Regions from separate parts of the Pseudomonas sp. TE9122 genome, predicted to be linked through region 2. Evidence: riboswitches for the same ligand, from Rfam matches in the RefSeq annotation. Region 2 holds a riboswitch; each other region holds the start of a gene.
The links. A riboswitch is a leader RNA that binds a small molecule or an ion and turns the genes downstream of it on or off. The one in region 2 is predicted to bind cobalamin.
Positions count from the first base shown of each region.

Region 1 (10,406 bases), 890 kb from region 2:
GGCGTCGAGCCTGGCGCTGATCGGCTGGTTGGCGAATCTGGTGCTGATTCCGGTGGTGAGCTTCTATCTGTTGCGCGACTGGGACGTGATGATGGGCAAGATCCGCAGCCTGTTGCCCCGTGATCGCGAAGAGCGCGTGGTTGCGCTGGCGGGCGAGTGCCACGAAGTGCTCGGCGCGTTCGTGCGCGGGCAGTTGCTGGTGATGGTTGCGTTGGGGGTGATCTACGCCGCCGGCCTGATGATCGTCGGTCTGGAGCTGGGGCTGTTGATCGGCCTGATTGCCGGTCTCGCGGCGATCGTGCCGTACATGGGTTTTGTCATCGGCATCGGTGCGGCATTGATCGCCGGATTGTTCCAGTTCGGGGGCGATCTGTACCCGATGGTCGGGATCGTTGCAGTGTTCATGGTCGGTCAGGCACTGGAAGGCATGGTGCTGACGCCGCTGCTGGTCGGGGACCGCATCGGCTTGCATCCGGTGGCGGTGATCTTCGCGATCCTCGCTGGCGGCGAGCTGTTCGGTTTCACCGGCGTGCTGCTGGCGTTGCCGGTGGCGGCGGTGATCATGGTGCTGGTGCGTCATGTCCACGACTTGTATAAGGATTCCGGGATCTACAGCGGCGTTGACGAACCTGAGCTGTGATGGCGCGGGCCGCCCGGCGCTTGGCCGGGCTGGCCGGTTTCGTTCGAGCGAGGGCGCCAGAGAATCTGTCATCAAACCGCTGCGTCAACGCAAACCTTTGATTTTGCTTGGGGTCTGTCGCATTGTGCGCTCAGCCTCACGGGTATAAACTTCGCCAACTTTACACAGAGGCCACTAACGGTTCCTTTGAGAACTGTTCAGTCAGCATGAAACCGATTCAGCTGCCCCTAGGTGTGCGTCTGCGTGACGACGCCACCTTCATCAACTACTACCCAGGCGCCAATGCCGCTGCACTCGGCTATGTCGAGCGTCTCTGCGAAGCCGACGCCGGGTGGACGGAGAGCCTGATCTACCTGTGGGGCAAGCACGGCGTCGGGCGCACGCATCTGTTGCAGGCCGCGTGCCTGCGCTTCGAGCAGATGGGCGAACCGGCGGTGTATCTGCCGCTGGCCGAGTTGATGGACCGCGGCGTGGAAATCCTCGACAACCTTGAGCAGTACGAACTGGTCTGTCTGGATGACTTGCAGGTGATTGCCGGCAAGGCGGACTGGGAGGAGGCGATGTTTCATCTGTTCAACCGTCTGCGTGACAGCGGCCGGCGCCTGCTGATCGCCGCGTCCACTTCGCCGCGCGAATTGCCAGTGAAGCTGGCCGACCTGAAATCGCGCCTGACCCTGGCGCTGATCTTCCAGATGCGCCCACTCTCCGATGAAGACAAATTGCGTGCGCTGCAATTGCGCGCATCCCGTCGCGGTCTGCACCTGACCGATGAAGTCGGGCACTTCATTCTCACTCGCGGCACGCGCAGCATGAGCGCGCTGTTCGATCTTCTCGAGCAGCTTGATCAGGCGTCCCTGCAAGCGCAACGCAAGCTGACCATTCCCTTCCTCAAGGAAACTCTTGGCTGGTAGTAGTGGGCTTTTGCCAGCTTTCAGGCGCCACAAAACCCGCGTCCCTGCGCCGATTCACCGGCCAGACGAGTTACGCGCTTAGATGTAAACGCGAAACCGGGAAGTCACATAAAGTTCGATTGAATTTGCAAATGAGGACGATAGCGGGCATAGTCTCGGCTTCTTTACAACTATCAGCCACGGTCGTGCCCATGCTAAAGCGCTTCGCACCCCTCGTGCCTCTCGCACTCGTTACCCTGTTATTCGGTTGTGCTGCTCATTCTCCGGTTCAAGAGCCGCCGCAACAGGTCAAGAATTCTGCTACCGCCCAGTCCTCCGTTATTTATCAGGAAGAGCTGGACACCGAAAAAGAACTCAACCAGTTCAACGGCAGCAAGCCTTATCAGCTTCCTGTACTGGCTGACAGCATCCTCGAACGCGGCATGTCCCTGATCGGTACTCGTTACCGTTTCGGCGGTACCTCTGAAGCCGGTTTCGATTGCAGCGGTTTCATCGGTTACCTGTTCCGCGAAGAGGCGGGCATGAACCTGCCGCGCTCCACTCGCGAAATGATCAACGTTGATGCGCCGCTGGTTTCGCGCAGCAACCTTGAGCCGGGTGATCTGCTGTTCTTCGCCACCAATGGTCGTCGCGGTCGTGTCAGTCACGCCGGCATCTACCTGGGTGACAACCAGTTCATTCACTCCAGCAGTCGTCGCAGCGGCGGTGTTCGCATCGACAGCCTGGGTGACAGCTACTGGAGCAAGACCTTCATCGAAGCCAAGCGTGCACTCGCCATGGCGCCGACCGTGGTCACCGCTCGCAAGTAACCTGCATGTCGCTGCGTTCGCGGCGACAAAACGGCACGGCAACGGAGTAGACCTAAACTTTACAAGGTGAAGTTAAAGTCTTACTTGAAGTTTGCCGCGTAGCCGCTAGAATCCTGAATCTATATTGATGGCAAACCGCCTGCGTGATGACGCAGGCGGTTTTGTTTCTGTCCATTCGGCAGAGAAAGCCGCAGCCAGATCAGGATGTTCTGCTTATGACGATGTCGGCCCGCCTCACCTTGATCCTTTGCGCCGCGCTGCTCAGCGCCTGCGCCAGCCGCACACCGCCGCCAGCCCCCGTGGTTCGCGCGCCGATCGTGTTCGCTCCCTCCCAGGCTTTTTCCCCCGTTGCTGAAGACGTGTTGTTCCGTGCCCTCGGCCTGGTCGGTACGCCGTATCGCTGGGGCGGCAACACCCCGGATTCCGGTTTCGATTGCAGTGGTCTGATCGGTTTCGTATACCGCGACGCGGCGGGCATTTCGCTGCCACGCTCGACCCGCGAAATGATCGTCATGCAGGCGCCGAATGTCGGCAAGGAAGGCTTGCAAACCGGCGACCTGATTTTCTTCGCCACCAATGGCGGCTCGCAGGTCAGTCATGCGGGGATTTACGTCGGCGAGGGTCGCTTCGTGCATGCACCGGCCACTGGCGGCACGGTCAAGCTCGACAGTCTGTCGAAAGCGTATTGGCAGAAGGCGTATCTGAGCGCCAAGCGGGTGTTGCAGCCGGGGCAGCTGGCGCATAACCCCTAGTGCGTATGCATAACTAAATGTGGGAGCGAGCCTGCTCGCGAAGGCGGAGTGTCAGTCGACAATGATCTGACTGATAAACCGCTTTCGCGAGCAGGCTCGCTCCCACATTTTTTGCGTCGCGCTTAACTTACTTGCTGGCAGAAACGCGCCACACCTTGTTGCCCACATCATCCGCCACCAGCAAGCTACCTTGCTGATCGATCACCACGCCTACCGGGCGGCCCAGCGCATTCTCGTCCTTGTCGAGGAAACCGGTCAGCACATCCACCGGCTGCCCGGTCGGCTTGCCGCCAGTAAACGGCACGAAAATCACCTTGTAGCCACTGTGCGGTTTGCGGTTCCACGAGCCGTGCTGGCCAATGAATGCGCCTTCCTTGAATTGCGCCGGCAAGCGGTTGCCATCGGCGAAGGTCAGGCCCAGCGAAGCGGTGTGCGGACCGACCGCGTAATCCGGAGCGATGGCCTTGGCCACCAGATCCGGATTCTGCGGTTTGACCCGCACATCGACGTGCTGGCCGTAGTAGCTGAACGGCCAGCCATAGAAGCCGCCGTCCTTGACCGAGGTGATGTAGTCCGGCACCAGATCGCTGCCGATTTCGTCACGCTCGTTGACCGCTGTCCACAAGGCGCCGCTGGTGGGTTCCCAAGCCAGGCCGTTGGGGTTGCGGATACCCGAGGCGAAGATCCGGTGATTGCCGGTCGCACGATCGACTTCCCAGATCGCCGCGCGGCCTTCTTCCTGATCCAGACCGTTTTCGCCAACGTTACTGTTCGAGCCGACGGTGACGTAGAGCTTGTTGCCGTCCTTGCTGGCGATGACGTTTTTGGTCCAGTGGTGATTCAGCGTGCCGCCGGGCAAGTCGACGACTTTGATCGGTTGGGTCTTGATCTCGGTGGCGCCCGGCTCGTAGTTGAAGCGCAGCAGGCGGTCGGTGTCGGCTACGTACAAATCGTTGCCAACCAGCGTCATGCCAAATGGCGAGTTGAGGTTCTGCAGGAACACCGTGCGGGTTTCCGCGACGCCATCGTGGTCGGCATCACGCAGCAGGGTGATGCGGTTCGGGCTGGGCACGCCGGCGCCGGCCTTGCCCATGACTTTCTTCATCACCCAGCCACGAATGCCTTTGCTGTCATCGGGCTTGGGCGGCGCATTGGTTTCCGCCACCAGCACATCGCCGTTGGGCAGCACGTAGAGCCAGCGCGGGTGATCGAGGCCTTCGGCAAACGCGGCGACCTGGGTGCCGGCCGCTGCGGTCGGTTTCGCGCCGTCCGGCCAGCCCACCGCCGGGGCGATGTTGACTGTCGGGATCAGCGTCTTGTTCGGTTCGGGCAGTTTCGGTGACGGGCCGGTGCCGTCGGAGACTTGCAGGCTGGAGGTTTCACCGCAGGCGGCGAGCCCGCCAGCGACGGCGATGATAAGAGCGAGTTGGGCCTTGCGCATTGCTGATCTTCCCTATGAATGCATTCCTAAACATAGAGGAGGGCGCAGGCCCGATGGTTCAACTGCTCAACCGCGGGCTTCCTTGAACAGCACGGCGATGCCCGGATGATAGTTGCCCGCGTCGCTGTGCAATTTGCGATAGGCGTAGGGGAAATACCAGGCCACGGCGCAGGTGTGTTCCTTTTGCAGGTCGTCGACCATGTCCTGCAATTCTTCGGGGCTGGCGCTGTGCTGAGGTTTTTGCGGAGCAACAAAGAGGCAGCCGAGCTTGAGATCGCTGGCGTAGCTGATGCGCTTGGCATCAACGGTGATGTCGAGCAGGGCCTGGGTCAGGTTGAGATTGTTGACCCGTGGCCAACGTTGCGTGGCCTGAATGAACGCGCGGTCTTCGGCGCCGGCAATCAGCAGGTCGGCGCGAGCATTGCGTTCGCCTTCTTCGTTCTGTTTGCGCGTGGCCGTGTCGTTCAGCGTGACCATTTCAGCCATCCACGCCGCTGCCGCGAGCAGGCCGAGATTGGCTTTCTCGTCGTGCCAGTACGGCGTGTCGTTGTCGCCGCGTACAGTGTTGTAGCGATCGATACAGTCAAACCAGCGTTCCAGCACCGGGCGCAGAAATTCCAGGCGCGGGTTGCTGATGATCATGCCTTGCATCGTCGTCATCCTTATTGTTGTAATGGGCTTTTCGGGAAAAGCATGGCTCTTTGATATCACTTGTCGCAGTCTGGCACAAGATTGCCGCTGCACAATGGATCAGCGGCAGTTATTCGCGCGCAAAGCGCCTCTTCAATTGACGCTCCACCCCCAACCCTCTAACCTTCGCCGCTTGTTTCAGGTGCTCTGTGGCCCAGCGTCGACAGAGTGAAACAGGGAAGCCGGTGAGGGTGGTCTTCGAGCGAAGCCACGACGATCCCGGCGCTGCCCCCGCAACGGTAAATGAGTGAAAACTGCGCCTTGAGCCACTGCCTCGAAAGAAGCGGGAAGGCGCGCAGTCCGGCGAAACGCCGCTCATGAGCCCGGAGACCGGCCTGATCCATCTCAGCGGCATCACGGTGGGCGATGCCAGGCTTTTTGCCGTCTATTCTTTTGCCTGCCCGCCGTTATCCAGCCTCAACGGAGAGCTCCCCCATGACTGATTCCCCCGAGCGTGACGAACGCCATCTGGCGCGCATGCAGCGCAAGAAGGCCGTGATCGACGAACGCATTGCCAACTCGCCCGACGAATGTGGCCTGGTGCTGGTGCTGACCGGCAACGGCAAAGGCAAGAGCAGCTCGGCATTCGGCATGCTCGCCCGCGCGATGGGCCACGGCATGCAGTGCGGCGTGGTGCAGTTCATCAAGGGCCGCAACAGCACTGGCGAAGAATTGTTTTTCCGCCGCTTCCCCGAGCAGGTGCGTTTCCACGTCATGGGCGAAGGCTTCACCTGGGAAACCCAGGATCGTCAGCGCGACATCGCCGCTGCGACCGCCGCTTGGGAAGTCTCGCGCGAATTGTTGCGCGACCCTTCGATCGGTCTGGTGGTGCTCGATGAATTGAACATCGCCCTCAAGCACGGCTACCTCGATCTCGATCAGGTGCTCAGCGATCTGCAAGCGCGCCCGCCGATGCAGCACGTGGTTGTCACCGGGCGCGGCGCCAAGCCGGAAATGATCGAGATGGGCGACACGGTCACCGAGATGGGCATGCTCAAGCACGCCTTTCAGGCCGGGATCAAAGCGCAGAAAGGCGTCGAACTTTGAAGCAACCACGTCACTGCCCGGCGGTGTTGATCGCCGCGCCGGCCTCCGGTCAGGGCAAGACCACCGTCACCGCCGCACTCGCCCGTTTGCATCGCAACCAAGGGCGCAAGGTGCGCGTGTTCAAATGCGGTCCGGACTTTCTCGACCCGATGATCCTCGAGCGCGCGAGCGGTGCGCCGGTGTATCAACTGGACATGTGGATGGTCGGCGAGCAGGAAAGTCGCCGGCTGTTGTGGGAAGCCGCCGCCGAGGCTGACCTGATTCTGATCGAGGGCGTGATGGGCCTTTTCGACGGCACGCCATCCAGCGCTGATCTGGCGCGCCACTTCGGTGTGCCGGTGCTCGGCGTGATCGATGGCACCGCCATGGCGCAGACCTTTGGCGCCTTGGCGCTGGGCCTGGCCAAGTATCAGCCGGACTTGCCGTTCGCTGGCGTGCTGGCCAACCGCGTCGGCACCTTGCGCCATGCGCAATTACTCGAAGGCAGCCTCACCGAAGGTCTGCGCTGGTACGGTGCGCTGTCCCGCGAAACCGGTATCGAATTGCCGAGCCGCCACCTCGGCCTGGTTCAGGCCAGCGAATTGAATGATCTGGATCTGCGCCTCGACGCGGCCGCCGATGCGCTGGCCAGCAGTTGCGAGGTCGCGCTGCCACCGGCCGTTGAATTCGCCGGGCCTGACGTCATCGCCGCCGAGCCTCTATTAAAAGGTGTGCGCATCGCCGTTGCCCGCGATGAAGCCTTTGCCTTCACCTATGGCGCCAGTCTCGATCTGCTGCGGGCGATGGGCGCCGAATTGCGCTTCTTCTCGCCGATTCGCGACACCCGATTGCCCGAGGCGGACAGCCTGTATCTGCCGGGCGGCTATCCAGAGCTGCATCACGTCGCGCTGGCGCAAAACGCCTCAATGCTGGCGGCGATCCGCGCGCACCATGCGGCGGGCAAGCCGTTGCTCGCCGAGTGTGGCGGCATGCTTTATCTGCTTGATTCGCTGACCGACGTGGAAGGCACCCGTGCTGAGCTGGTCGGTTTGCTCAAGGGCGAGGCGGTGATGCAGAAGCGTCTGGCGGCGCTGGCGTTGCAGGCGGTTGAGCTGCCGGAAGGTTCCTTGCGTGGGCATACCTATCATCATTCCCTGACCACCACAGAGCTGACGCCGATTGCCCGGGGGGTGAGTCCTAATGGCGGGCGTGGGGCCGAGGCGGTTTATCGCGAGGGGCGGATGACGGCTTCTTATGTGCATTTTTATTTCCCGTCGAATCCGACTGCGATTGCCGCATTGTTTGCGCCAGATCGTGAGGCCGGCTTCGCGAGCAAGCTCGCTCCCACAGTGAATGGTGAGCTTCCTGAAGAAATGCGATCTCCTGTGGGAGCTGGCTTGCCAGCGATGGGGCCATGACCGACAACACCTTCTCCGAAGCCGAGCGCGCAGCGGTCTACAAGGCAATCGCCGAGCGCCGCGACATGCGCCACTTCACCGGCGGCAGCGTCGAGCCGCAGTTGCTGCGTCGTCTGCTTGAAGCCGCTCATCAAGCGCCGAGCGTCGGTCTGATGCAGCCCTGGCGCTTCATCCGCATCAGCGATCGTGCTCTGCGCGGGCAGATCCGCGATCTGGTGGAAGAAGAGCGCATCCGCACTGCCGAAGCCCTTGGCGAGCGCAGCGATGAGTTCATGCAGCTCAAGGTCGAAGGCATCAACGATTGCGCCGAAGTGCTGGTCGCAGCGCTGATGGACGATCGCGAAAAACACATCTTCGGTCGGCGCACGTTGCCGGAAATGGACATGGCCTCGCTGTCCTGCGCGATCCAGAATCTGTGGCTGGCCTCCCGCGCCGAAGGCCTGGGCATGGGCTGGGTTTCGTTGTTCGAACCGCAAGCCTTGGCGGATTTGCTCAAATTGCCGGCCGGTGCGAAACCGCTGGCGGTGTTGTGTCTCGGCCCGGTCAGGGAGTTCTATTCGGCGCCGATGTTGGTGCTCGAAGGCTGGGCGCAGGCGCGGCCGCTCAACGAGTTGCTGTACGAAAATTATTGGGGAGTGAATCAATGAGTGTGGCGTTGCTGAGTGTCGCTGCGGTAGCGCTGGATGCGCTGCTCGGTGAACCGAAACGCTGGCATCCGCTGGTGGCGTTCGGCAATTTTGCCGGGCGCATCGAGCAACGCTTCAACGCCGGCGGTCGTGGCTGGCGCAGCCATGGCGTGACCGCGTGGGTGCTCGCGGTGCTGCCGCTGACTCTGCTCGCCACCGCATTTTCCTGGGCGCCCTATGTCGGCTGGATTGTCGAGATTCTCGCGCTGTATTGCGCACTCGGCATGCGCAGCCTCGGCGAACATGTCGCGCCGGTCGCGGCTGCGTTGCGCGCCGATGATCTGGACGAGGCGCGCAAGCGTGTCGGTTATCTGGTCAGCCGCCAGACCGATGAACTCGACAGCACTGCCGTGGCCCGTGCCGCGACTGAGTCGGTGCTGGAGAACGGCAGCGATGCGGTGTTCGCTGCGCTGTTCTGGTTTGTCGTCGCCGGCGCCCCGGGCGTGGTTCTGTATCGCTTGAGCAATACCCTCGATGCGATGTGGGGTTATCGCAACGAACGCTTCGAACGTTTCGGCTGGGCGGCGGCGAAAATCGACGACGTGTTGAACTACATTCCTGCGCGTCTGGTGGCATTGACCTACGCGCTGCTCGGCAAGACCCGCCTCGCGCTGAAGTGCTGGCGCACCCAAGCGCCGCAGTGGGACAGCCCTAACGCCGGCCCGGTGATGGCGGCCGGTGCCGGTGCGCTGGGCGTCGAGTTGGGTGGCCCGGCGATCTATCACGGCGAACTGCATGAGCGCCCACAACTGGGCGAAGGTGCGCCGGCGGATGCCGATTCCATTGACCGTGGCTGGCAATTGGTCCAGCGCGGCGTATGGTTATGGCTGCTGATGCTTTGCCTGGGGGCGGAATTTTATGCTTGAGCACGGTGGCCGGTTGCGCAAGGCTGCACTCGATTACGGGATTGCCGAAGCCGACTGGCTCGACCTGTCCAGCGGCCTCGCGCCGTGGCAGTTCCCGATCCCGGAGATCCCGCTGCGCGCCTGGGCGCGCTTGCCGGAAACCGACGACGGTCTGGAACAGGCCGCCTGCGATTACTACGGCGCCGCGCAGGTGTTGCCGGTGGCCGGCTCGCAAATGGCCATCCAGTTGCTGCCGCGTCTGCGCCGGGCCGGCAAGGTCGGCGTGTTGTCGCCGTGCTATGCCGAGCATGCCGAAGCCTGGCGGCGCAGCGGTTACATCGTCCGTGAAGTGCTCGAGCAGGAAGTCGAGTTCTTTCTCGACAGCCTCGATGTATTGGTGGTGGTCAATCCGAACAATCCGACCGGCCTCAGCCTGACCCCGGCACGCCTGCTCGACTGGCATGCGCGGCTGGCGCAACGCGGTGGCTGGCTGGTGGTCGACGAGGCGTTTATGGACAACACGCCGCAGCTGAGCCTGGCGCCCTATGCGCATCAGGTCGGGCTGGTGGTGTTGCGTTCGTTCGGCAAGTTTTTCGGTCTGGCCGGGGTGCGCCTCGGTTTCGTTCTGGCCGAGCGCAAGTTGCTCAAACTGCTCGCCGAACAGGTCGGGCCGTGGGCGGTGAGCGGGCCGACGCGGGTACTCGGTACGGCGTGCCTGCAAGACACCGAGGGCCATACCCGTCAGCGGATTCGCAGCGATGAAGCGAGCGAACGGCTGGCGGCGTTGCTGACGCGTTGCGGTTTTGCACCGCAGGGCGGCTGCGCGCTGTTTCAGTGGTTGATCACCGAGCACGCCGAAGCGCTGCACGAATTCCTCGCCCGGCGCGGCATCCTCCTGCGCCTGTTCAGCCACAACAGCAGTGTGCGTTTCGGCCTGCCAGCGGATGCCGCGCAAGCGCTGCGTCTCGAACAGGCTTTGCAAGCATTCGCCAAGGACCACCCATGACCACTCTGATGGTGCAAGGCACCACGTCTGATGCCGGCAAAAGCACTTTGGTAACGGCGTTGTGCCGCTGGGCCACCCGCCAGGGCGTGGCGGTGGTGCCGTTCAAGCCGCAGAACATGGCGCTCAACAGCGCAGTGACCGCTGACGGCGGCGAGATCGGCCGCGCGCAGGCAGTGCAGGCG
Region 1 is NZ_JBWBQI010000001.1:1,259,673-1,270,078, forward strand. Features, by position in the region: gene ACZ9BE_RS05585 (AI-2E family transporter) at 1-640, shown strand, start outside; gene hda (DnaA regulatory inactivator Hda) at 847-1,551, shown strand; gene ACZ9BE_RS05595 (C40 family peptidase) at 1,743-2,360, shown strand; gene ACZ9BE_RS05600 (C40 family peptidase) at 2,576-3,112, shown strand; gene ACZ9BE_RS05605 (PQQ-dependent sugar dehydrogenase) at 3,240-4,553, opposite strand; gene ACZ9BE_RS05610 (hypothetical protein) at 4,620-5,204, opposite strand; cobalamin riboswitch at 5,367-5,596, shown strand; gene cobO (cob(I)yrinic acid a,c-diamide adenosyltransferase) at 5,679-6,290, shown strand; gene ACZ9BE_RS05620 (cobyrinate a,c-diamide synthase) at 6,287-7,687, shown strand; gene bluB (5,6-dimethylbenzimidazole synthase) at 7,684-8,334, shown strand; gene cbiB (adenosylcobinamide-phosphate synthase CbiB) at 8,331-9,239, shown strand; gene cobD (threonine-phosphate decarboxylase CobD) at 9,232-10,224, shown strand; gene ACZ9BE_RS05640 (cobyric acid synthase) at 10,221-10,406, shown strand, end outside.
Region 1: another riboswitch for cobalamin. It lies ahead of cobO (cob(I)yrinic acid a,c-diamide adenosyltransferase); the one in region 2 lies ahead of cobW (cobalamin biosynthesis protein CobW).

Region 2 (10,406 bases):
ACGGCGGCGTCGAACAGGCGGATGAGATTGGCAAACGCATCACGGAAAAACCCCGAAACCCGCAGCGTCACGTCGACCCGCGGACGATCGAGCAGGCTCAGCGGCAGAATCTCGAAATCATCCACGCGCTGACTGCCCGTGGCCCATACCGGACGCACGCCCATCAAAGCCATGGCCTGAGCGATGTCGTCGCCGCCGGTGCGCATGGTCGCGGTGCCCCAGACCGACAGGCCGAGCTGGCGCAAGTGATCGCCGTGGTCCTGCAGATGCCGTTCGAGAATCAGCGTTGCCGACTGGAATCCGATGCGCCACGCGGTGGTGGTCGGCAGATTGCGCACGTCCACCGAATAGAAGTTGCGCCCGGTCGGCAGCACGTCGAGGCGGCCACGGCTGGGCGCACCGCTGGGGCCGGCCGGGACGAAACGACCGCTGAGGGCGTCGAGCAGACCGCGCATTTCGGCGGGGCCGCAAGCGTCGAGGCGCGGGGCGACGACTTCGCGCAGATGGTCGAGTATCGAATCAACCTCAGCCCAACCCGCCCCTTGTGGGAGCGAGCCTGCTCGCGAACTCGGTGTGTCATTCAACAATGATTTACCTGACGCACCGCTTTCGCGAGCAGGCTCGCTCCCACAGGGGACATTCAGTGCTTGGAAGATCAGGTCTGCGGCGAAGAGTTCGAGGCGTTCGCGGGTGTCGCCGGCGGTGCGCCAGACTTCTTCGCTGATGGCCTGCAACTCGATCGGACACGGGCCATTCCAAGGATCGGCCAATGCACAATCCAAGGGGTCGAAGCCCAACTCAAACGCCTTGGCCAACGCTCGCAACAAGCTCGACTGCGCGCCTTTACCGTCACCGCGCGGGATGCGCAGCAACGCCAGCAAGGTGTCGATACGCAAGCGCCCGCTCGGCGATTCACCAAAAATGTGCAACCCATCGCGAATCTGCGATTCCTTCAGATCGCACAGATAAGTGTCCAGACGCGGCAACCAGATCGCCGCATCGGCATCGCTGTCCAGCGCGGCATCCAGTTGCAATTCGCGGTCGATCTGCGTGTCCCGCACCAATTGCAGAATGTCGCGCTGCAACTCGCGGGCACGGCGCGGATCGAGCAGTTGCGCCTCGTAATATTCGTCGGCCATCAACTCCAGATTACGCAGCGGCCCATAGGTTTCGGCGCGGGTCAGCGGTGGCATCAGGTGGTCGATGATCACCGCCTGCGTGCGCCGCTTGGCCTGGGCGCCCTCGCCCGGGTCGTTGACGATAAACGGATAGATATTCGGCAACGGCCCGAGCAGCGCGTCGGGCCAGCAGTTTTCCGACAGCCCAACACCTTTGCCCGGCAGCCATTCGAGATTGCCGTGCTTGCCGACGTGGATCACGCCGTGGGCGCCGTAGGTGTTGCGCAACCAGAAATAGAAGGCCAGATAGCCGTGCGGCGGGACCAGATCCGGGTCGTGATACACCGCGCTCGGATCGACCTGATAACCGCGGGCGGGCTGGATGCCGACAAAGGTCAGACCGAAACGCAGACCGGCGATCATCAGGCGACCGTCGCGGCACATCGGATCGTTTTGTGGCGCCCCCCAACGCTCGAGCACCGCCGCGCGATTCGCCTCCGGCAACACGTTGAACATTGCCAGGTAATCGTCCATCGCCAGGCTTTGCTGGCACGGGCGCAGGTCGAGACTGTCGAGGTCGTTGCTGACACCGCCGAGCAGTTGCTGGATCAGCTCGGTGCCGCTATCGGGCAACTCGGCCGTGACCGGATAACCCTCTTCGCGCAAAGCGCGGAGGATGTTCAGCGCCGCCGCTGGCGTATCGAGGCCGACACCGTTGCCGATGCGGCCGTCGCGGGTCGGGTAGTTGGCGAGGATCAGGGCGATGCGTTTTTCGCCGTTCGGCACGTGTGCCAAAGCAATCCAGCGCCGCGCCAGTTCGGCGACGAATTCCATGCGTTCGGGCTGGGCGCGGTAGCAGACCACATCGGACTGACTGCGCTCGCTGCGCCAGGCCAGATCCTTGAAGCTGATCGGTCGGCTGATGATGCGTCCATCGAGTTCCGGCAAAGCAATGTGCATCGCCAGATCACGCGGCCCAAGGCCCTGTTCGCTGTCGCGCCAGCCGGGTTCGTTGTCCTGGGCGCAGATGGCTTGAATCACTGGGATGTTGCGGCGAAACGGGCGCAGATGCGGCGCTTCGGGGCTGGACTGGGCAAAACCGGTGGTGTTGAGAATCACCCCCGCCTCGACTTCATCCAGCCAGTCCTCGACCACCGACAGACAACCGGGCTCCTTCAGACTGGCCACCGCGATCGGCAGCGGATTGAGCCCGGCTGCCTGCAAACGCTGACAGAACACATCGATGAACGCCGTGTTCGCCGCCTGCAAATGCGAGCGATAAAACAACAACGCCGCCACCGGTTGACCGGGCAGCCATTCGGCTTGCCAGTCGCTCAGGGCAGCGCTGTTTTTCTGTGGGTGATAAATCGCCGTGCGCGGCAGGGTTTGCGGCTCGCTCCACGGGTAATCGCGGGCGAACCATTGGTTGCCCAGGCAACGGAAGAAATCCAGCGCATTGCCCATGCCGCCCTGACGCAGAAATTGCCAGAGTCGATCGCGCACTTCGGCGCTGACCGTGCTCAAGTCACTGAGTTCGGGATCCGGGCGGTCATCGCCAGGCACCAGAATCAGTTGCACGCCGCGTTCGGACAACTCGACCAGCCGCTCGACACCGTAGCGCCAATAGGCGATGCCGCCGTGCAGTGAGATCAGAATGACCTTGGCGTGGCGCAGCACTTCGTCGACATACAGATCGACCGAGGCATGATTCTGCACCTGCATCGGGTTGGCCAGACGCAGGCTCGGATAGTCATCGGGCAGTTGCTGCGCAGCCTCGGCGAGCAGCGCCAGGCTGGAATCGCCGCTGCACAGGATCACCAGCTCGGCGGGGGTTTGTCCGAGGTCGGCAATGTTGTCGTCCGAGACGAATCCGCCCGGCTGGGTCCTGAGCAGGTGCATGGCTTAAACGCTGAGCGCAGCGCGCAATTGCGCTTCGAGTTGTGCGGCATCGAGTTCCTGTCCGATCAGCACCAGACGCGTGACACGCGCTTCGTCGGCGCCCCACTGGCGGTCGAAATGCTTGTCGAAACGCGTGCCCACACCCTGGATCAACAGGCGCATCGGCTTGTTCGGAATCGCCGCGAAGCCTTTGACCCGCAGGATGCCGTGCTGCACCACCAGTTGCGTCAGCGCATCGAGCAGCAAGCTTTCGTCGGCTTGCGGCAATTCGATGGAGATCGAATCGAAGGCGTCGTGATCGTGGTCGTCGTCATCACCGTCATGGTGGTGATCGTGGTGGCTGTGGCGGCTGTCGATATGCTCTTCAGAGCCGGCACCGAGACCGATCAGCACGTCGAGCGGCAGGCGGCCATTGCTGGCTTCGACGATTTTTACCGCTGGCGGCAGCTCTTCGGCTACTTCAGCGCGTACGCGAGCCAGGTCTTGCGGGCTGGTCTGGTCGGCTTTGTTGAGGATCACCAGGTCAGCGCTGGCCAGTTGATCGGCGAACAGTTCATGCAGCGGCGACTCGTGATCAAGGTTCGGATCGAGTTTGCGCTGGGCATCGACCTGATCCGGGAACGCGGCGAAGGTGCCAGCAGCGACGGCCGGGCTGTCGACCACGGTGATGACTGCATCGACGGTGCAGGCACTGCGAATTTCCGGCCACTGGAAGGCTTGCACCAGCGGTTTTGGCAGGGCCAGGCCCGAGGTTTCAATAAGGATGTGGTCGAGATCGCCGCGACGGGCAACCAGCTCGCGCATCACCGGGAAGAATTCTTCCTGCACGGTGCAGCACAGGCAGCCGTTGGCCAGCTCATAAACGCGGCCGCTGGCCTCTTCTTCGGTGCAGCCGATGGTGCATTGCTTGAGGATTTCACCGTCGATGCCCAGCTCGCCAAACTCGTTGACGATCACCGCGATGCGCCGGCCCTGAGCGTTGTCGAGCATGTGCCGCAGCAGCGTGGTTTTGCCCGAACCGAGGAAACCGGTGACGATGGTGACGGGGAGTTTGGCCAGTGTTTTCATCGGTATGCCCTTTGGCAAGCGGCGGGCATACGGGACGAGAACCGGCAGCGCGCGTGCACGCCGGAAGCATTCGCCACCGGATCACCCCGCCCGGTTGTAGTGAGAATCTGTGACGAGGCAGGTCTCCTGGCTGACGGCGTTCAGGCGTTGGGCCTGGCGTCCATTGCGCCTTCCCGCTGGCTCATCGGTTGAGCTGGCAGTGGCGTGGCAACGAACATCACCGTTCACAGTTGCGGGGGCAGCCGCGGCTTTGACCGCGTTCCCTTCTTAGCTTCGGCGAGTGCCGAAGAACCTCGAAAGCGCAAGGCTACGCATGGGTCCGTCGTGGGTCAATGGGCGTTGAGTTTGAGTTCGGGGGCATATCCGTTGCTGCGGTAACGGCTTCTTATGGTTTCGCTCTTACAGCGAGTCCCTTTTTCAAACGCCAAAAAGGAACCAAAAGGCTTTGCCCCGGCGTACGGCCCGCTCGCTGGGGCTCGGGGTACCTTCGTTACGGGACCGATCCGGGCGCAGCGGCTACGGTTTGCTTCGCTGCACCTCCTTCCGCTGTGTACGACTGCGTCGCACGGTCGCTGCGCTCCCACCCCCGGATCGATCCCGTAACGAAGCCTGCCGAAGGGGCAAAAGATCAAAAGCCAGAGCAAAAGCAAAGGCAAAAGCAAAAGATCGCAGCCTTCGGCAGCTCCTACAGTTGGATCGCGCACCAGCTCAAGAACAGGTCGGATGTCAGGCCGCCTTCGCGAGCAGGCTCGCTCCCACAAAAGCAAAAGCAAAGCAGCGCAGCTGCCCGCGGCGCAGCCGCCCCACTCAACAATGAGCGCAAGCTCGAGTGCTCTTGATCTTGATCCACCGGCGACGTCGGAAGGCTGAGTGGAGGGATTGATCCGGGCGTGGGAGCGCAGCGACCGTACGACGCAGTCGTACACAGCGAGTGTAGGTGCAGCGAAGCAAACCGGAGCCGCTGCGCCCGGATCAGTCCCGGAGCGAAGGAACCCGAGCCTGCGAGGGCCGAACGTAGGAGCAAGCCTTTTTGGGTACTTTTTCGGCGTTTGGAAAAAGTGCCTCGCCGTAAGGGCGAAACCGTAATCAGCAACACCCGCAGCAACGGATATACACACAAAAACATCAGAAAAATCCCCCACCGCAGCACCGAAAACTCCCCGGAAATTGACTAAAAACCCAAACCCATGTTCTCCTGCCCACCTTGTTACGGGTGCCCTTCACAGGGTGAAACGGGAAACCGGTGAATCATGTGCTTTACTCAAAGCCATGTCAGTCCGGTGCTGCCCCCGCAACGGTAAGCGAGCGAAGCGTCAGATCCACTGTGCCCCGGCATGGGAAGGTGATGCTTGCAGGTCGGCGACCAGCCAACCCCTCGCAAGCCCGGAGACCGGCCCGCAACACCCAGCACGCGCAAGCGCCGCTGACCACAAACAAACCCGCGGTGGGCGGGCGCTGTTCGAAATCCCTGCGTGCCCGGCTCGCAGGGATTTTCATGCGCTCTGTTTACCCGCTGACATTTCAGAGGGAAGCGCTATGTCGATCATCAGTAACACCGTCAGCCACACTGACCACATCTCCAGCAGCACCACACTCGGCCAACGCGTCGCCGCCGCCCTCTTCGCCTCGATCCTCGGTGCCAGCCTGGTCTGGTTCGCCGGTTTCTCGCACATCGAAGCGGTGCACAACGCCGCCCACGATACCCGCCACAGCGCCGCGTTCCCGTGCCACTGAGGCCTGCCGAAATGATCAAACGTATCGCGCAAACCGCAGGCTTCACCGGCTTGCTGGCCGCCCTGCTGCTGACCCTGCTGCAGAGTTTCTGGGTATCGCCACTGATTCTGCAGGCCGAAACCTTCGAGAAATCCGAACCGGTCGCGCAAGTCCACGAACACGCCGCCGGCACCGCCGCCCACAGCCATGATGGCGAAGCCTGGGAGCCGGAAGACGGCTGGCAGCGTGTGGTCTCGACCACTGGCGGTAATCTGGTGGTGGCAGTGGGTTTCGCCTTGATGCTCGCCGGCCTGTACACCTTGCGCGCGCCGACCAAGACCTCGCAAGGGCTGCTCTGGGGTCTGGCCGGTTACGCCACGTTCGTTCTCGCGCCGACCTTGGGCCTGCCACCTGAGTTGCCGGGCACAGCCGCCGCCGATCTGGCTTCGCGGCAGATCTGGTGGATCGGCACTGCCGCTTCGACCGCTGTCGGCCTGGCACTGATCGCTTTCAGCCGTCACTGGCTGATGAAGCTTCTTGGTGTAGCGATTCTCGCCGTGCCGCATGTGATCGGCGCGCCGCAACCGCAGGTGCATTCGATGCTCGCTCCAGAGGCACTGGAAACCCAGTTCAAAATCGCTTCGCAGCTGACCAACGTCGCGTTCTGGCTGGCCTTGGGCCTGATCAGTGCATGGTTGTTCCGCCGCAAAAGCGCAGGCCCATATCAGGCATGACCGATGACCGCGCAGCGCCGACCCTCGTGGTCGGCCTCGGCTGCCAGCGGGGCTGCCCGGCCAGTACGTTGCGTGCGTTACTCGACCAGGCTTTGCAGGCACACCGCATCGAACTGCGAGCGGTCAAGGCTCTGGCGAGTATCGATCTCAAGCGCGACGAACCGGGGTTGCTGGAACTGGCCACACAGTTGAACCTGCCGCTGCAGTATTTCAACAGTGCCGAACTGGCGCCCTATCAGCAGCGCCTCAGCCATCAATCGCAGATCGCCTTTGAGCGCACCGGCTGCTACGGCGTGGCGGAAAGCGCCGCGCTGGCGCTCGCCGAGCAACTGATTCAGGCGCCGGCGAAACTGCTGATCCACCGGCAGAAATATGCGCAGGCCACGCTGGCATTGGCCGGCGCTGCATAAAATCCCGATAATCCCCGCCATTGATCATGAGCACGCTTCATCTGCAGTGTGCCTGCGCCTCTTCACAAGGACTCAACGATGACCGTCTACTTCATCGGCGCCGGCCCCGGCGACCCGGAACTCATCACCGTCAAAGGCCAACGGCTGATTCGCAGCTGCCCGGTGATTATCTACGCCGGTTCGCTGGTACCCGCCGCGGTGCTGGAAGGTCATCAGGCCGAAATCGTGGTCAATAGCGCTGAACTGCACTTGGAACAGATCATCGATCAGATCAAGACTGCCCATGCCCAAGGCCAGGATGTGGCCCGTGTGCATTCCGGGGATCCAGGTCTGTACGGCGCGATTGGTGAGCAGATTCGCTACTTGCGTGAGCTGAACATTCCTTTCGAGATCATTCCGGGCGTGACCGCCACAGCGGCATGCGCAGCGCTGCTGGGCGCCGAGTTGACCCTGCCGGACATTTCGCAAAGCGTGATCCTGACCCGTTACGCCGACAAGACCGCGATGCCCGCCGGCGAAGAACTGGCGAGCCTGGCGCAGCACGGCGCGACCATGGCCATTCATCTGGGGGTCAATCATCTGGAAAAGATACTGGTCGAACTGCTGCCGCATTACGGCGCGGACTGCCCGATTGCCGTTATTCACCGCGCGACATGGCCGGATCAGGACTGGGTGGTAGGTACATTGGCGGACATTGCCGACAAGGTCGAGGCCAAAGGCTTTCGGCGTACGGCGCTGATTCTGGTTGGCAGGGTGCTGGGCAGCGAGGTGTTTGGCGAATCATCGTTGTATCGCGCCGGGCATGCGCATCTTTATCGCCCTTGAAGACGCCTTCGCGAGCAGGCTCGCTCCCACAGGTGATTGCATTTCATTGTGGGAGCGAGCCTGCTCGCGAATGGGGGCGGCAAAAGTTACCCATAAAAAAACGGCGCTCACGGGGCGCCGTTTTTCATGTTCGCAGCGAACGCCTTAGTAGTAGGCGTTTTCTTTCTGCGTGTGGTCGGTCACGTCGCGAACGCCCTTGAGCTCCGGAATGCGCTCGAGCAGGGTGCGCTCGATGCCTTCCTTCAAGGTTACGTCGGCCTGGCCGCAGCCCTGGCAACCGCCACCGAACTGCAACACGGCAATGCCGTCCTCGACAACGTCGATCAGGCTGACCTGACCGCCGTGGCTGGCCAGCCCCGGGTTGATCTCGGTTTGCAGGTAGTAGTTGATGCGCTCGTTGACCGGGCTGTCGGCATTGACCATCGGCACTTTGGCATTCGGTGCCTTGATGGTCAGTTGGCCGCCCATGCGGTCGGTGGCGTAATCAACGACCGCGTCATCAAGAAACGCTTCGCTGAACGAATCGATGTAGGCGGTGAAGCTTTTCAGCCCCAGCGCGGTGTCTTCAGGCTTCTCTTCGCCTGGCTTGCAGTAGGCAATGCAGGTTTCGGCGTACTGGGTACCAGGCTGGGTGATGAAGACACGGATGCCGATGCCCGGGGTGTTCTGCTTGGAGAGCAGATCAGCCAGGTAATCATGGGCGGCGTCGGTAATGGTAATAGCGGTCATAAAAACTCCTCGCAGGCGTGGGCGCAGTTTACGCCAATCGGCGCGGCTGACAAAGTCCTAGTATTTTTGTCGGGAAAGAATCTCGTAACACGCCTGCGAATCATCAAAGGTTCTCGTACCGATTCATATCCAGCACGCCCTCTTCCACCGGGTCGGTTTCGTGGATGTATTGGCTCAGATCGTGGAAATACAGCCAGAACTGCGGATGACTGCGCCGAATGCCCCAGCGTTCGACGATCTTTTCGAACCGACTGGCATCCCTGGCGTTTTCCATCGCATCGACAAACGCCGGCACCTGCTCGGCCGGTACGTTGAACATGAAGTTCGGGTAACTGCTGAGCACGCCCGGATAGATCGTCAGGGTGTCGAGCCCTGGCTGATAGCGCCGCGACTCACCGAGCAAAAACGCCACGTTGCTGTGGGCGCGGTTGCGCAGCAGGCTGTAGACCTCGCGCTTGCCGCTGGCGGTTTCAACGCGCAGCAAGGTCGCTTCGGGCAACTGGTCAATGACTTTCAGCCCTGCGGCCGGGCGCGAGGCCAGACGGCTCAAGGCCTGCTCGGCATTCTGCAAGGCCGGATCGATATTCGGTCGCGAGCAATAAGCGCCGTCGCAGCGATTGATCGGGTCCGGCCGCGCGTTCAGATCACCGTAGCGCGCCAGCAACTGCATGGCGAAATCGTGTTTCGGGTCTTTTTCGTCGAGCTTCAGCGCGGTCGGTTTGTCGTCATCGATGGCCTCGTAATCGAGCCACATCTTGAATTGACCGCCATCCTGGTACCAATCGTTGAGGTAGTCCTCGCGCGAGTCGGCGGGCATCAGGCGCAGGAAGTTCTGCTCCGCGCCGTTACGGATCAGGTCGAAATACAGACGGGTCTGCGCTTGATGGGAGACGTTGCCGAACACGTCGAAATTGACCGCGAGCTGGTAATAGGTGCGCTCCAGCAGCGGATAGTCGAACAGCCACATGGTTTGCGGCACCTCACCGATCAGCCCCTTGGTCACCGAAGCACTGTCGAAGTGGCGGAAAATGCTCAGCAAGGCGTTGTCGTTGCCGGCCCACAGCGTCGACCAGCTCGGCGCCGGCAGATCGGCATAGCTGTCACGGCGCAGTGCCTCGTATTCGTTGCGCTTGTCGCGATAGTTGCGCCACAGACTCAGCACGCTGCCGACATCGTCGTTCTGCCCCGGCATCGCCAGCAGCGGCGTGGCCTGGCCGCGGTAGTTCGGGTCGGTGATATAGAGATCATGTTCCGGCGCCTGGAACAGCGCCCAGAAATTGTCGCGGATCACGTCGGTCGCGATCTGCCCACGGCACACCGGGCCGCGAATGAAGGTGCGGACGAAGTATTCGGCGTTATCGAGCATGAACTGATAGCGCGCCTGCGCCGGAATCGCTTCGAAAGTGGCAAACGGATTGGCACGGCTTTGCGGCCCGTAACCCGGTAACGCGTTGACCTGCCAGTTGCCGCTGTAGAACAGGCTCTTGATCCGGGCCATTTTCGCCGCGCTCAGCGGATAAGTGATGTGCGTCTTGTGCACGATCACCCCTTGCACCGGCCACAAGCGGTAATACACCTGCGTGCCCGGGTCGTCGTTGGGGCGGCGAGTGGCGATCAGATCAATCGGCTGGCCGCTCGGCGTGCGCGAACGCACCCACTGGAAATAATGCCCCGGCTCGCCGTCCTTGAAATAGATGTGCGCCAGATACCAGTGCTCGAACAGCCAGCGCCCGACCAGACTTTGCCGAGCACCGGGAGCATTGAGCAGGTTCTCCCACTGCAGGATCTGCATGGCCTCTTTGGCACTCGGCGCCAGGCTCTGCTCGTCGATCGGCGCGCCAGACGCCAGCCAGCGCTGCAGGGTCTGGTATTGCTGGTCGGTCAGGCCAGTGACCGCCAGCGGCATGCCC
Region 2 is NZ_JBWBQI010000001.1:2,151,566-2,161,971, reverse strand. Features, by position in the region: gene cobN (cobaltochelatase subunit CobN) at 1-3,017, opposite strand, end outside; gene cobW (cobalamin biosynthesis protein CobW) at 3,021-4,085, opposite strand; cobalamin riboswitch at 4,185-4,396, opposite strand; cobalamin riboswitch at 5,280-5,498, shown strand; gene ACZ9BE_RS09800 (CbtB domain-containing protein) at 5,622-5,819, shown strand; gene ACZ9BE_RS09795 (CbtA family protein) at 5,831-6,532, shown strand; gene ACZ9BE_RS09790 (cobalamin biosynthesis protein) at 6,529-6,942, shown strand; gene cobM (precorrin-4 C(11)-methyltransferase) at 7,021-7,767, shown strand; gene nfuA (Fe-S biogenesis protein NfuA) at 7,912-8,496, opposite strand; gene ACZ9BE_RS09775 (fatty acid cis/trans isomerase) at 8,600-10,406, opposite strand, start outside.

Region 3 (10,406 bases), 720 kb from region 2:
GATTTGCCGCAGGACTGGAAGAATGCCTTCGAGCGCGCCTACAACCAGATCCAGCGCGATCCGCTGAAAAAACTGCTCGCCACGTACTTCGGTGGTCTGGAAGAAAACCTCGGTCTGGCGGCGAACCTGCCGGTCGATGGCTTGCACATCGATCTGGTGCGCGCGCCGGATCAATACCCGACCATTCTGGATCGTCTGCCGGCTTATAAGGTGCTGTCGTTGGGTGTGGTCAACGGTCGGAACGTCTGGCGCTGCGATCTGCAAAACGCGCTGGCGACGCTGCGCCATGCTCATGAGCGTCTGGGTGATCGTTTGTGGGTAGCGCCGTCCTGCTCGTTGCTGCACAGCCCGGTTGATCTGGGCCGCGAAGACCAGCTCGATGCCGAACTGAAAAGCTGGCTGGCGTTCGCCGTGCAGAAGTGCGAAGAGGTCGCCGTGCTCGCTCAAGCGGTCAGCGAACCGGAAGCGCCGAAGGTACTGCGTGCCCTCGCGCAAAGCCGTTCGGTGCAGACCAGCCGCGCTGCCTCGCCGCGTATTCACAAACCGGCGGTACAAGCGCGGGTCGCGGCGATCACTGCCAAGGATGCGCAACGCCAATCGCCGTTTGCCCAGCGTATTGCCAAACAGCGCGGCAAGCTCGACCTGCCGTTATTCCCGACCACCACCATTGGCTCGTTTCCGCAAACGGCGGCGATCCGTCTGGCGCGTCAGGCCTACAAGCAAGGCAAGCTCAGCGCGGCCGATTACACCGATGCGATGCACACGGAGATTCGCCACGCGGTGGAAATTCAAGAACGCCTCGGCCTGGATGTGCTGGTGCACGGTGAGGCCGAGCGCAACGACATGGTCGAATACTTCGCCGAACAGCTCGACGGCTATGCCTTCACCCGCTTTGGCTGGGTGCAGAGCTACGGTTCGCGCTGCGTCAAACCGGCGGTGATTTTCGGTGACCTAAGCCGCCCGCAGGCGATGACGGTCGAGTGGATCCGCTACGCCCAAGGCCTAACCGACAAGGTCATGAAAGGCATGCTGACCGGCCCGGTGACCATGCTGATGTGGTCGTTCCCGCGCGAAGACGTCAGCCGCGAGGTGCAGGCTCAACAACTGGCGCTGGCCATTCGTGACGAGGTGAATGATCTGGAAGCGGCGGGAATCAAAATCGTGCAGATCGACGAAGCGGCGTTCCGTGAAGGCTTGCCGTTACGCCGGGCGCAATGGCCGGCGTATCTGCACTGGGCGAGCGAAGCGTTCCGCCTGTGCGCCTCCGGCGTGCGCGACGAAACGCAGATCCACACGCACATGTGCTACAGCGAGTTCAACGATGTGATCGAGTCGATCGCGGCGATGGACGCCGATGTCATCACCATCGAAACCTCGCGTTCGGACATGGAACTGCTCGAAGCGTTTGAAGCGTTTGCCTACCCGAACGACATCGGCCCCGGCGTGTACGACATTCACTCGCCACGCATTCCCGATGTGTCGGAAATGGTTGGCTTGCTGCGCAAGGCGGCGCAGCGTATTCCGGTGGAGCGGCTGTGGGTCAATCCGGATTGCGGCTTGAAAACCCGAGGCTGGCCAGAGACCGAGGCGGCGTTGGTGCACATGGTCAGCGCCGCGCGGCAACTGCGCAAAGAGTGGGCCTGACCCTTTACCGCCCTGGAATACATAACCCTGTGGGAGCGAGCCTGCTCGCGAAAGCGGTGTGTCAATCGACACCATGTTGGATGACCTGACGCCTTCGCGAGCAGGCTCGCTCCCACAGAACTCGCGTTCTCCCCGTCATTCACGGCAACACACAAATCCTTTGTGGGAGCGAGCCTGCTCGCGAAAGCGGTGTGTCAGCCACCCATGCATCAGGCAAGGAAGCGCAATATCGGCGCACCATCGAACGGGTCTGTCAGATAGTGCGCCCTGACCCCGAAAGTCGTCTGTAACCGCTCCGGCGTCAGCACTTGCAGCGGCTCGCCAAGCGCGACCAGACGCCCGCGCTCCAGCACCGCCAGGCGATCGCACTTGAGCGCCTGATTGAGATCGTGCAGGGCGATCAGCGTAGTCACCGGCAGTGCGCGCACCACTTGCAGAATGCTCAACTGATGCTGGATGTCGAGGTGGTTGGCCGGCTCGTCGAGCAGCAGGATCTGCGGGCGCTGCGCCAGTGCGCGGGCGATGTGCACGCGTTGGCGTTCCCCGCCGGAGAGGCTGCGCCAGAGGCGGTTGCGCAGGTGCACGGCGTCGACGTCAATCAGCGCTTGCTCGACGATGGCGTCATCGGCGGGCGACCACGGTTGCAGCGCCGACAACCACGGCGTGCGCCCCAGCGCCACCGCGTCGAACACGCGAATGCCATCGTCGGTATCGGCCTGTTGCTCAACCACCGCGAGCGTCTGCGCGATGCTGCGCCGCGACATTTTGCCCAGCGCCTGACCGCCGAGCTGCACATGGCCCGCGCTCGGTTCGCGCAGGCCGGCCAGCAATTTGAGCAGCGTGGATTTACCCGAACCGTTCGGCCCGACAATGCCCAGGGTCTCGCCGCGCTGAACGTCGATGCTGACACCGTTGAGCAACTCGGCACCGCGCACCTTGAAGCTCAACCCAGCACAGCTCAGAACCGTGTTCATCGCGCCGATCTCCGGCCCACCAGAATCAGCGCGAACACTGGCGCGCCGACCAGCGCAGTGATCACGCCGACCGGGATCACCTGACCCTTGATCAGGGTGCGCGACAGCACATCTGCGGCGATCAGAAACACCGCGCCGCCTAGGGCGCTGGCCGGCAGCAGACGCGCATGACCGGTGCCGAGCAATAACCGCGCTGCGTGGGGAATCACCAGACCGACAAAGCCGATCGAGCCGACAATCGACACCATCACCGCCGTCACCAGCGCGGCGCAGCCGATCAGCAGGATCTGTACGCTACGCACGGCAATGCCGAGGGAGGCCGCCGAGTCCGCACCAAAGGTGAACGCATCCAGCGCCCGGCGATGCCACAGACAAACAACCAACCCCAACACAGCCACCGGCACCGCCAGCCACACCGACGGCCAGCGCACGCCGCCGAGATTGCCGAGCAGCCAGAACATGATCCCGCGCGCCTGTTCCGAGCTGGCCGAGCGGGTGATCAGAAAAGCGGTGAGGGCGTTGAACAGCTGCGAGCCGGCAATCCCGGCAAGAATGATCTGCCCGGTGCCGCTGGCCGAGCCGCTGACCCGTGCCAACAGGATCACCAGTACGAACGCCGTCACCGCGCCGGCAAACGCACCGACCGACAGTGAAATCGCCCCGGCGCCGACGCCAAGCAGGGCGACCATCACCGCGCCAGTCGAGGCACCCGCGGAAATCCCCAGCAGATACGGATCGGCCAGCGGATTGCGCAGCAGCGATTGCAGGATCACCCCGCACGTCGCCAGACCGGCGCCGCAGGCCGCCGCGACCAGCGCGCGGGTCAGGCGATAGTTCCAGACGATGCCTTCGTCGATCGGGTCGAGCACATAACCGGCGCCCCACAGCTTGTTGGCCAGCACCTGCAACACCACGCTCGGCTCGATCGAAGTCTCACCAATGGCCACGCCGCCGATCAGCGCGACCGACAGCGTCAACAGCACCAGCAGCAAACGGATCAGGCGTCTGCTCATTGCGACAGGTCGTAGCCGTTGATGGCGCTGGCCAGTTGTTCGAGGCCGTCGAAGGTGCGCAGGCTGGCCTGCATGGCCATGGCGTCAAGGATGATGATGCGGTTGTGCTTGACCGCGTCCATGTTGCGCGTCACCGGATCACTGCGCAGGAAGGCGAGTTTCTTCTGATAGTCGTCCGCCGGGAAACGTCGACGATCCATGCGCGCGATCACCAGAAACGTCGGGTTGGCCTTGGCGATGGTTTCCCAGCCGACCGTTGGCCATTCTTCATCGGACTCGACGACGTTGCGCACGCCGAGGGTGCTGAGCATGAAATCGGGAACGCCTTTGTGCCCGGCCACGAACGGCTCGATGTCCATCTCGGCGCTGGAGAACCACACCAGGGCGCTGACGTCTTTGCGCTGCTGGTTTTTCGCGGTGGCGATCGACTGCGCGAGGCTGGCTTTGAGCTGCTCATTGAGCTGCTCGCCACGCGCCTGCACGTCGAAAATCGCCGCCAGTTGGCTCACGCTTTTGTAGATGCTGTCGATGCGAAACGGTGCCAGCCGCGTCCCGTCCGAACCAACGAGGTTGTCCTTGGCTTCGCAATCGGAGGGCAGCAGATAGGTCGGAATCTTCAGTTCATGAAACTGCTCGCGGGTGCCGACCGCGCCTTGCGGGCCGACCATCCATTCCAGCTCGACGGCAACCAGCTCCGGGCGTTTGGCGATCACCGCTTCGAAACTCGGCTCGTTGTCGGCGAGGCGCTCGATCCTGTCGTTCTGTGCTTTGTATGTGCCCAGCACATCGTTGAACCACAGCGAAGTGCCGACGACTTTGTCGCCCAGACCCAAGGCGTAGAGCATTTCGGTGCCGGCCTGGCCGATAGTCACCGTGCGCGCAGGTGCGTGTTGAAAGGTCAGGCTGCTGCCACAATTTTCGACGGTCAGCGGATACGCAGTCGGCGCCGCTTGCGCCAGGGCGCAAAGGCTCAGAGCGGTGAGCAGGGTGGCAACGCGGGGCAGCAGCATGGGGCATCTCCAAGGGAACCGTACGGGAGCGGGCGGGTACGGTTTGGAAACACACCTCGGGCGCGGTCGTGGAAACTGCGCAAGGCCGGCACGGGGAAAATGCGCACGGCACGATGTCCTTCCCGGACACCCCGCCGGTTGGTCAGTCACTGTGCCGGCAGGTCTCCTGACTGATGCGTCATCGCCACGCTCCGGCCTTCCCGGGGTTCACCCAGTGGCAGTCGAGGAGCAGGCTCGGCACCTACAGTTGCGGGGGCAGTTCCGATTGATGCGTGGAGCACCTCGGATTCCCTATTAATTCCGTGTGGAAACCGGCGCGGGCATGGTAGTCGATCAGGCCGCTGATGGGGAGCCGAATCTGCTTTGGTACGAGCTGCCGAAGGCTGCGATCTTTTGATCTGGTCTTTAACGGGCAAGATCAAAAGATCGCAGCCTTCGGCAGCTCCTACACGGGTGCGTGTTTGCGTGGCGGAGTGTTTGCAATCCGAGGGTAAGCTTGGCTAGTATACGATCCATATACATTTCGTATCGGATATAGACATGGGCATCGTAAAGATTTCAGAGGACATGCACGAGAACCTGCGTATCTCCAGCAACGCCCTCAGCCGCTCGATCAACGCGCAGGCCGAGCACTGGATGCGCATCGGCATGCTCGCCGAGCTGCATCCCAATCTCGACCACAGCGCCATTTGCCGCCTGCTGATCCGCGCCGAACAGAATGGTGGGCTGGATCTGCAACAACTGACTCAGGAAGCCGTCAGCGCATGAGAAACCAGATCAAGATCAACACCCCGGCCGACATCGAAAAATCCCGTGCCGCCGGCAAACTCGCCGCTGAAGTGCTGGCAATGCTGGTGCCGCATGTGAAGGCTGGCGTGACCACCGATGAGCTGGATCGACTGTGCAACGATTACATCGTCAATGTGCAGAAGGCGGTGCCAGCCAATGTCGGTTATCACGGCTTTCCGAAAACCGTCTGCGCGTCGGTCAACGATGTGGTGTGCCACGGGATTCCATCGGGTACGCCATTGAAAGACGGCGACATCGTCAACCTCGACATCGCGGTGATCAAGGACGGCTGGTTCGGCGATACCAGTCGCATGTATGTGGTGGGCGAGGCGACTCCTGAAGCGCAGCACCTGATCAAGACCACCTACGAAGCCATGTGCGCAGGCATCCGTGCAGTGAAGCCGGGCGCAACGCTGGGCGATATCGGTCACGCGATCCAGAGCCTGGCGGAGGCGGAGGGCTTCAGTGTGGTACGCGAATACTGCGGCCATGGCATCGGCAAGGTCTATCACGATGAACCGCAGATCCTGCATTACGGCTTTCCCAATCAGGGCCTGAAGCTTAAGGCCGGGATGATTTTCACCGTGGAACCGATGCTCAATGCCGGCAAACGCCATGTGAAGAACATGCCGGATGGCTGGACCGTATTGACCAAGGATGGCTCGTTGTCGGCGCAGTGGGAGCATATGGTCGCGGTGACGGAGAGCGGGTTCGAAGTGCTGACGGCTTGGCCGGATGAGATTGAAGGGTACCGGGCCATTGGCTAATACCGTGTCGCCTGCTTGCCCTCACCCTAGCCCTCTCCCAATGGGAGAGGGGACTGACCGAGGTGTTGTTGCGAGATACGCCGACGTGCGATACCGAGTCGAACTTACATTTTGAACAGCATGAAGATCGGCTCCCTTTCCCCCTCGCCCCCCGTGGGGGAGAGGGCTGGGGTGAGGGGGTAGATCCAACTGACTCAGCGCAATCAGTGAGCCCCGGCAGCCTTGTTCAAGTCGCTCTCGGTCCACTCGGTATAAACACAAGCATCCGCCGTCGCCCAGCGCACCCGTACCGGATCGCCGGCCTTGAGCGGCATGCCCGCTGCCGATAGCGCTTTCACCGTCATCGACGTCCCGCCCGCAGTCACCACGCTGCACGTCTGGCTTTCACCGAGAAACAGCACCTCCACAACGTTCGCCGACACCTCATTCCAGCCCGCCGCCAGCGGCTCATCCAGCGCCTGCTGCGTGCTCAGCGCCAAGGCCTTTTCCGCGACGCACCATCAGCAGCACATCCTGATCAGTGTGCAACCCGGACGTCAGCCGAATCGACAACGACTGGCCCTCGAAACTCGCCGCTGCATTGCCTTGCACCTTGAGCTTGAGGAAGTTCGAATTACCCAGAAACGACGCGACAAACGCATTCGGCGGATTCTGGTAAAGGTCATAACCACTGCCCAGACCAACGATTTTGCCGTGGCTGAAAATCGCGATGCGTTGCGACAGACGCATGGCTTCTTCCTGGTCGTGGGTCACGTACACGATGGTGATACCCAGGCGTCGGTGCAGTTGGCGCAGTTCATCCTGCAAGTCCTCGCGCAGCTTCTTGTCCAGCGCGCCCAGCGGTTCATCCATTAGCAGAATGCGCGGCTCGTAAACCAGCGCCCGGGCGATAGCAACACGTTGTTGCTGACCACCGGACAGTTGCGAAGGGCGGCGATGGGCAAACTGTTCGAGTTGCACCAGCTTCAACATCGCATCGACGCGTTTTTCGCGCTCGGCCGCAGCCAGTTTGCGAATGGCCAGAGGGAAGGCGATGTTGTCGCGTACCGACAGATGCGGGAACAGCGAGTAACGCTGAAAAACCATGCCGATGTCGCGCTTGTGCGGCGGCACGTTGACCAGCGACTGGCCGTTGACGAGGATCTCGCCGCTGCTCGGTGTTTCAAAACCGGCGAGCATCGACAGCGTGGTGCTTTTGCCCGAGCCGCTGGAGCCCAGGAACGTGAGGAATTCACCGTCCTTGATGTCCAGCGAGATATTGTCGACGGCAGCGAAATCGCCGTAGTGCTTGTTCAGGTTGCGCAGGCTGACCAGGGGTTTGTCGCTCTGCTGGGATGCGTCTTTGATCACGGCACTCATGTCGTACTCCTGGGCGCTCAGGCGCTGATTTCGTTGCGCCGGCGCAGGGCGGCGGCGATCACCATGACCAACACTGACAGGCCGATCAGCAGCGTCGAAGCGACGGCGATCACCGGGGTCAGGTCCTGGCGCAGGGTGGTCCACATTTTCACGGGAAGGGTTTGCAGAGTCGGGCTTGCCATCATCACGCTGAGCACCACTTCGTCCCACGAAACGAGAAAGGCGAAGAGGGCGCCGGCGACCATGCCCGGACGAATCGCCGGGAACGTCACCTTGAACACCGCTTGCAAGCGCGAGGCACCGCAGATCACCGCCGCGTCTTCAATCGACTGATCGAACAGCTTCAGCGAGTTGATGATCGAGATGATGGTGAACGGCAGCGCGACGATCACATGGCTGACGACGAAGGCGAACATCGTTCCGGTGTAGCCGAGCTTGAGAAACAGCGCGTACACCGCCACGGCAATGATCACCAGCGGCACGATCATCGGCAGGGTGAACAGGCCGTAGAGCATCTCGCGGCCGGGAAAGCGTCCGCGCACCAGCGCAAACGCGGTCGGCAAACCGAGCGCCACAGCGCAGATGGTGGTCAGCACGGCGACCTTGAGGCTGGCGGCAGCGGCGTTCATCCAGTCGGGATTGGAGAAGAACTGGCCGTACCATTTCAGCGTCCAGCCTGGTGGCGGGAACACCAGCCACTGCGAGGAGCCGAACGACAGCAGCACGATGAACACGATCGGCAACAGCAGGAACAGGCCGATCAGCCCAGTCGTAGCGTAGAGGCCGAAACGCATGCGCCGGCTCATGGCATTGGGGGTCAGGAGCATGTCGGCTTACCTCGCGTTACTGGCGCCAACCGGGGATTCCGGTTGAAGCTTCAGGTAGAAGTAGAACAACACCAGGGTGATTGCGATCAGCAACGCGGCGCCGGCGCTGGCCAGGCCCCAGTTGAGGAACGATTGCACCTGCTGAATGATGAACTCCGGCAGCATCATGTTCTGCGCCCCGCCGAGCAGTGCCGGGGTGACGTAGTAACCGAGCGACATCACGAACACCATCAAACCACCGGAGGCCAGACCCGGCCGGCACAGCGGCAGGAACACCCGGAAGAAGTTGGTCCACGGGCTGGCGCCACAGATCGAGCCGGCCTGCAGGATCATCGGGTCGATGGCCTGCATGGTCGCCTGCAACGGCAGTACGATGAACGGGATCATGATGTAGCTCATGCCGATCACCACGCCCGTCAGGTTGTGCACCATCTCCAGCGGTTGATCGATGATGCCCATGGCCATCAAGGTCTTGTTGATCACGCCCGAGGCTTGCAGCAACACCAGCCACGAATAGGTGCGGGCGAGCAGGCTGGTCCACATCGACAGCAGCACGATGTTGAGGATCCAGCGCCCCCAGCCGCGCGGCACCAGGGTGATCGCCCAAGCCAGCGGAAAGCCCAGCAGCAGGCTGAACAGCGTCACCAGCCCGGCCACCGAGAAGGTGTTGAGCAGCACTCGCGCATAGGCCGAGTTGGCGAACAACTGTTCGTAGTTGCCGAGACCAGGCACAGGTTCCAGCACACCGCGCAACAGCAGGCCAATCAACGGCGCGAGAAAGAACAGGCCGAGGAACAGCAGCGCCGGGACGAGGTTGCCGGCGCCGCGCCAGCGTTGCTTGAGGGCCGGACCGGCAGCGCCGGCGGCGCTCCCGGTGGCAGTGGAAGGACGAGGCGCAGTGGCCGCGATTTTCATTTGACCAGCCATTCGTTCCACCGTGTCGCGATAGCCGGACCGTTCTTGGCCCAGTAAGCGAAATCAAGGGTGATCTGATCCTTGGCGTAAGCCGTCGGCAGGTTGGGAGCCAGCGTCGAATCCAGACGCTCCACACTGTCGAGGTTGACCGGCGCGTAGGCGGTCAGGTTGGAGAAGTCGGCCTGGCCTTTGGCGCTGCTGGCATTGGCGAGGAACTTCATCGCCGCATCTTTGTTTTTCGAGCCTTTGGGAATGACCAGAATGTCGGCCATGACCAGGTTCTGCTTCCAGCTCACGCCGACCGGTGCGCCGTCTTCCTGCAAGGCGTGCACCCGACCGTTCCAGAACTGGCCCATGCTCGCTTCGCCGGACGCCAGCAGTTGCTGCGACTGCGCGCCGCCGCCCCACCAGACGATGTCTTTCTTGATGGTGTCGAGTTTCTTGAAGGCGCGATCCAGATCCAGCGGGTAGAGCTTGTCAGCCGCAACGCCGTCGGCCAGTAGCGCCAGTTCGAGCACGCCGGGGCTTGGCCATTTGTACAGGGCGCGCTTGCCCGGGTAGGTCTTGGTGTCGAACAGCGCGCTCCAGTCCTGCGGCTTGTTGGCGCCGAGCTTGCCTTCGTTGTAGCCGAGGACAAAGGAGAAGAAGAATGAACCGACGCCGTGATCGCTGACAAAGCGCGGGTCGATCCTGTCGCGCTGGATCACTTTGAAATCGAGGGGTTCGAGCAGGCCTTCGGCAGCGGCGCGCAGAGCGAAGTCGGCTTCGACATCGACCACGTCCCACTGCACGTTGCCGCTTTCGACCATGGCTTTGAGTTTGCCGTAGTCGGTGGGGCCGTCCTGGACGACGGTGATGCCGCTGGCCTTGCTGAACGGATCGGCCCAGGCCTGTTTCTGCGCATCCTGGGTGCTACCGCCCCAGCTGACAAAATTCACGCTTTCGGCAGCCATTGCAGCCTGGCCGGTAACGCTGAGCAGTCCCGCGAAAAAGATCGCGGTTGCAGCTTTGTTCAACACCATGTTCACGCCCTCATTGTTGTGTTTTTGAGCGGGCCTTGCGTTGTTGCCCGCCTGTCGGGAGCAGTAGCTGGACGCTTTTTCACGTC
Region 3 is NZ_JBWBQI010000001.1:2,876,263-2,886,668, reverse strand. Features, by position in the region: gene metE (5-methyltetrahydropteroyltriglutamate--homocysteine S-methyltransferase) at 1-1,644, shown strand, start outside; gene ACZ9BE_RS12940 (ABC transporter ATP-binding protein) at 1,854-2,618, opposite strand; gene ACZ9BE_RS12935 (FecCD family ABC transporter permease) at 2,615-3,631, opposite strand; gene ACZ9BE_RS12930 (ABC transporter substrate-binding protein) at 3,628-4,641, opposite strand; cobalamin riboswitch at 4,781-4,972, opposite strand; gene ACZ9BE_RS12925 (ParD-like family protein) at 5,182-5,409, shown strand; gene map (type I methionyl aminopeptidase) at 5,406-6,197, shown strand; partial or broken gene ACZ9BE_RS12915 (ABC transporter ATP-binding protein) at 6,401-7,556, opposite strand; gene ACZ9BE_RS12910 (ABC transporter permease) at 7,574-8,383, opposite strand; gene ACZ9BE_RS12905 (ABC transporter permease) at 8,390-9,298, opposite strand; gene ACZ9BE_RS12900 (ABC transporter substrate-binding protein) at 9,295-10,320, opposite strand.
Region 3: another riboswitch for cobalamin. It lies ahead of ACZ9BE_RS12930 (ABC transporter substrate-binding protein); the one in region 2 lies ahead of cobW (cobalamin biosynthesis protein CobW).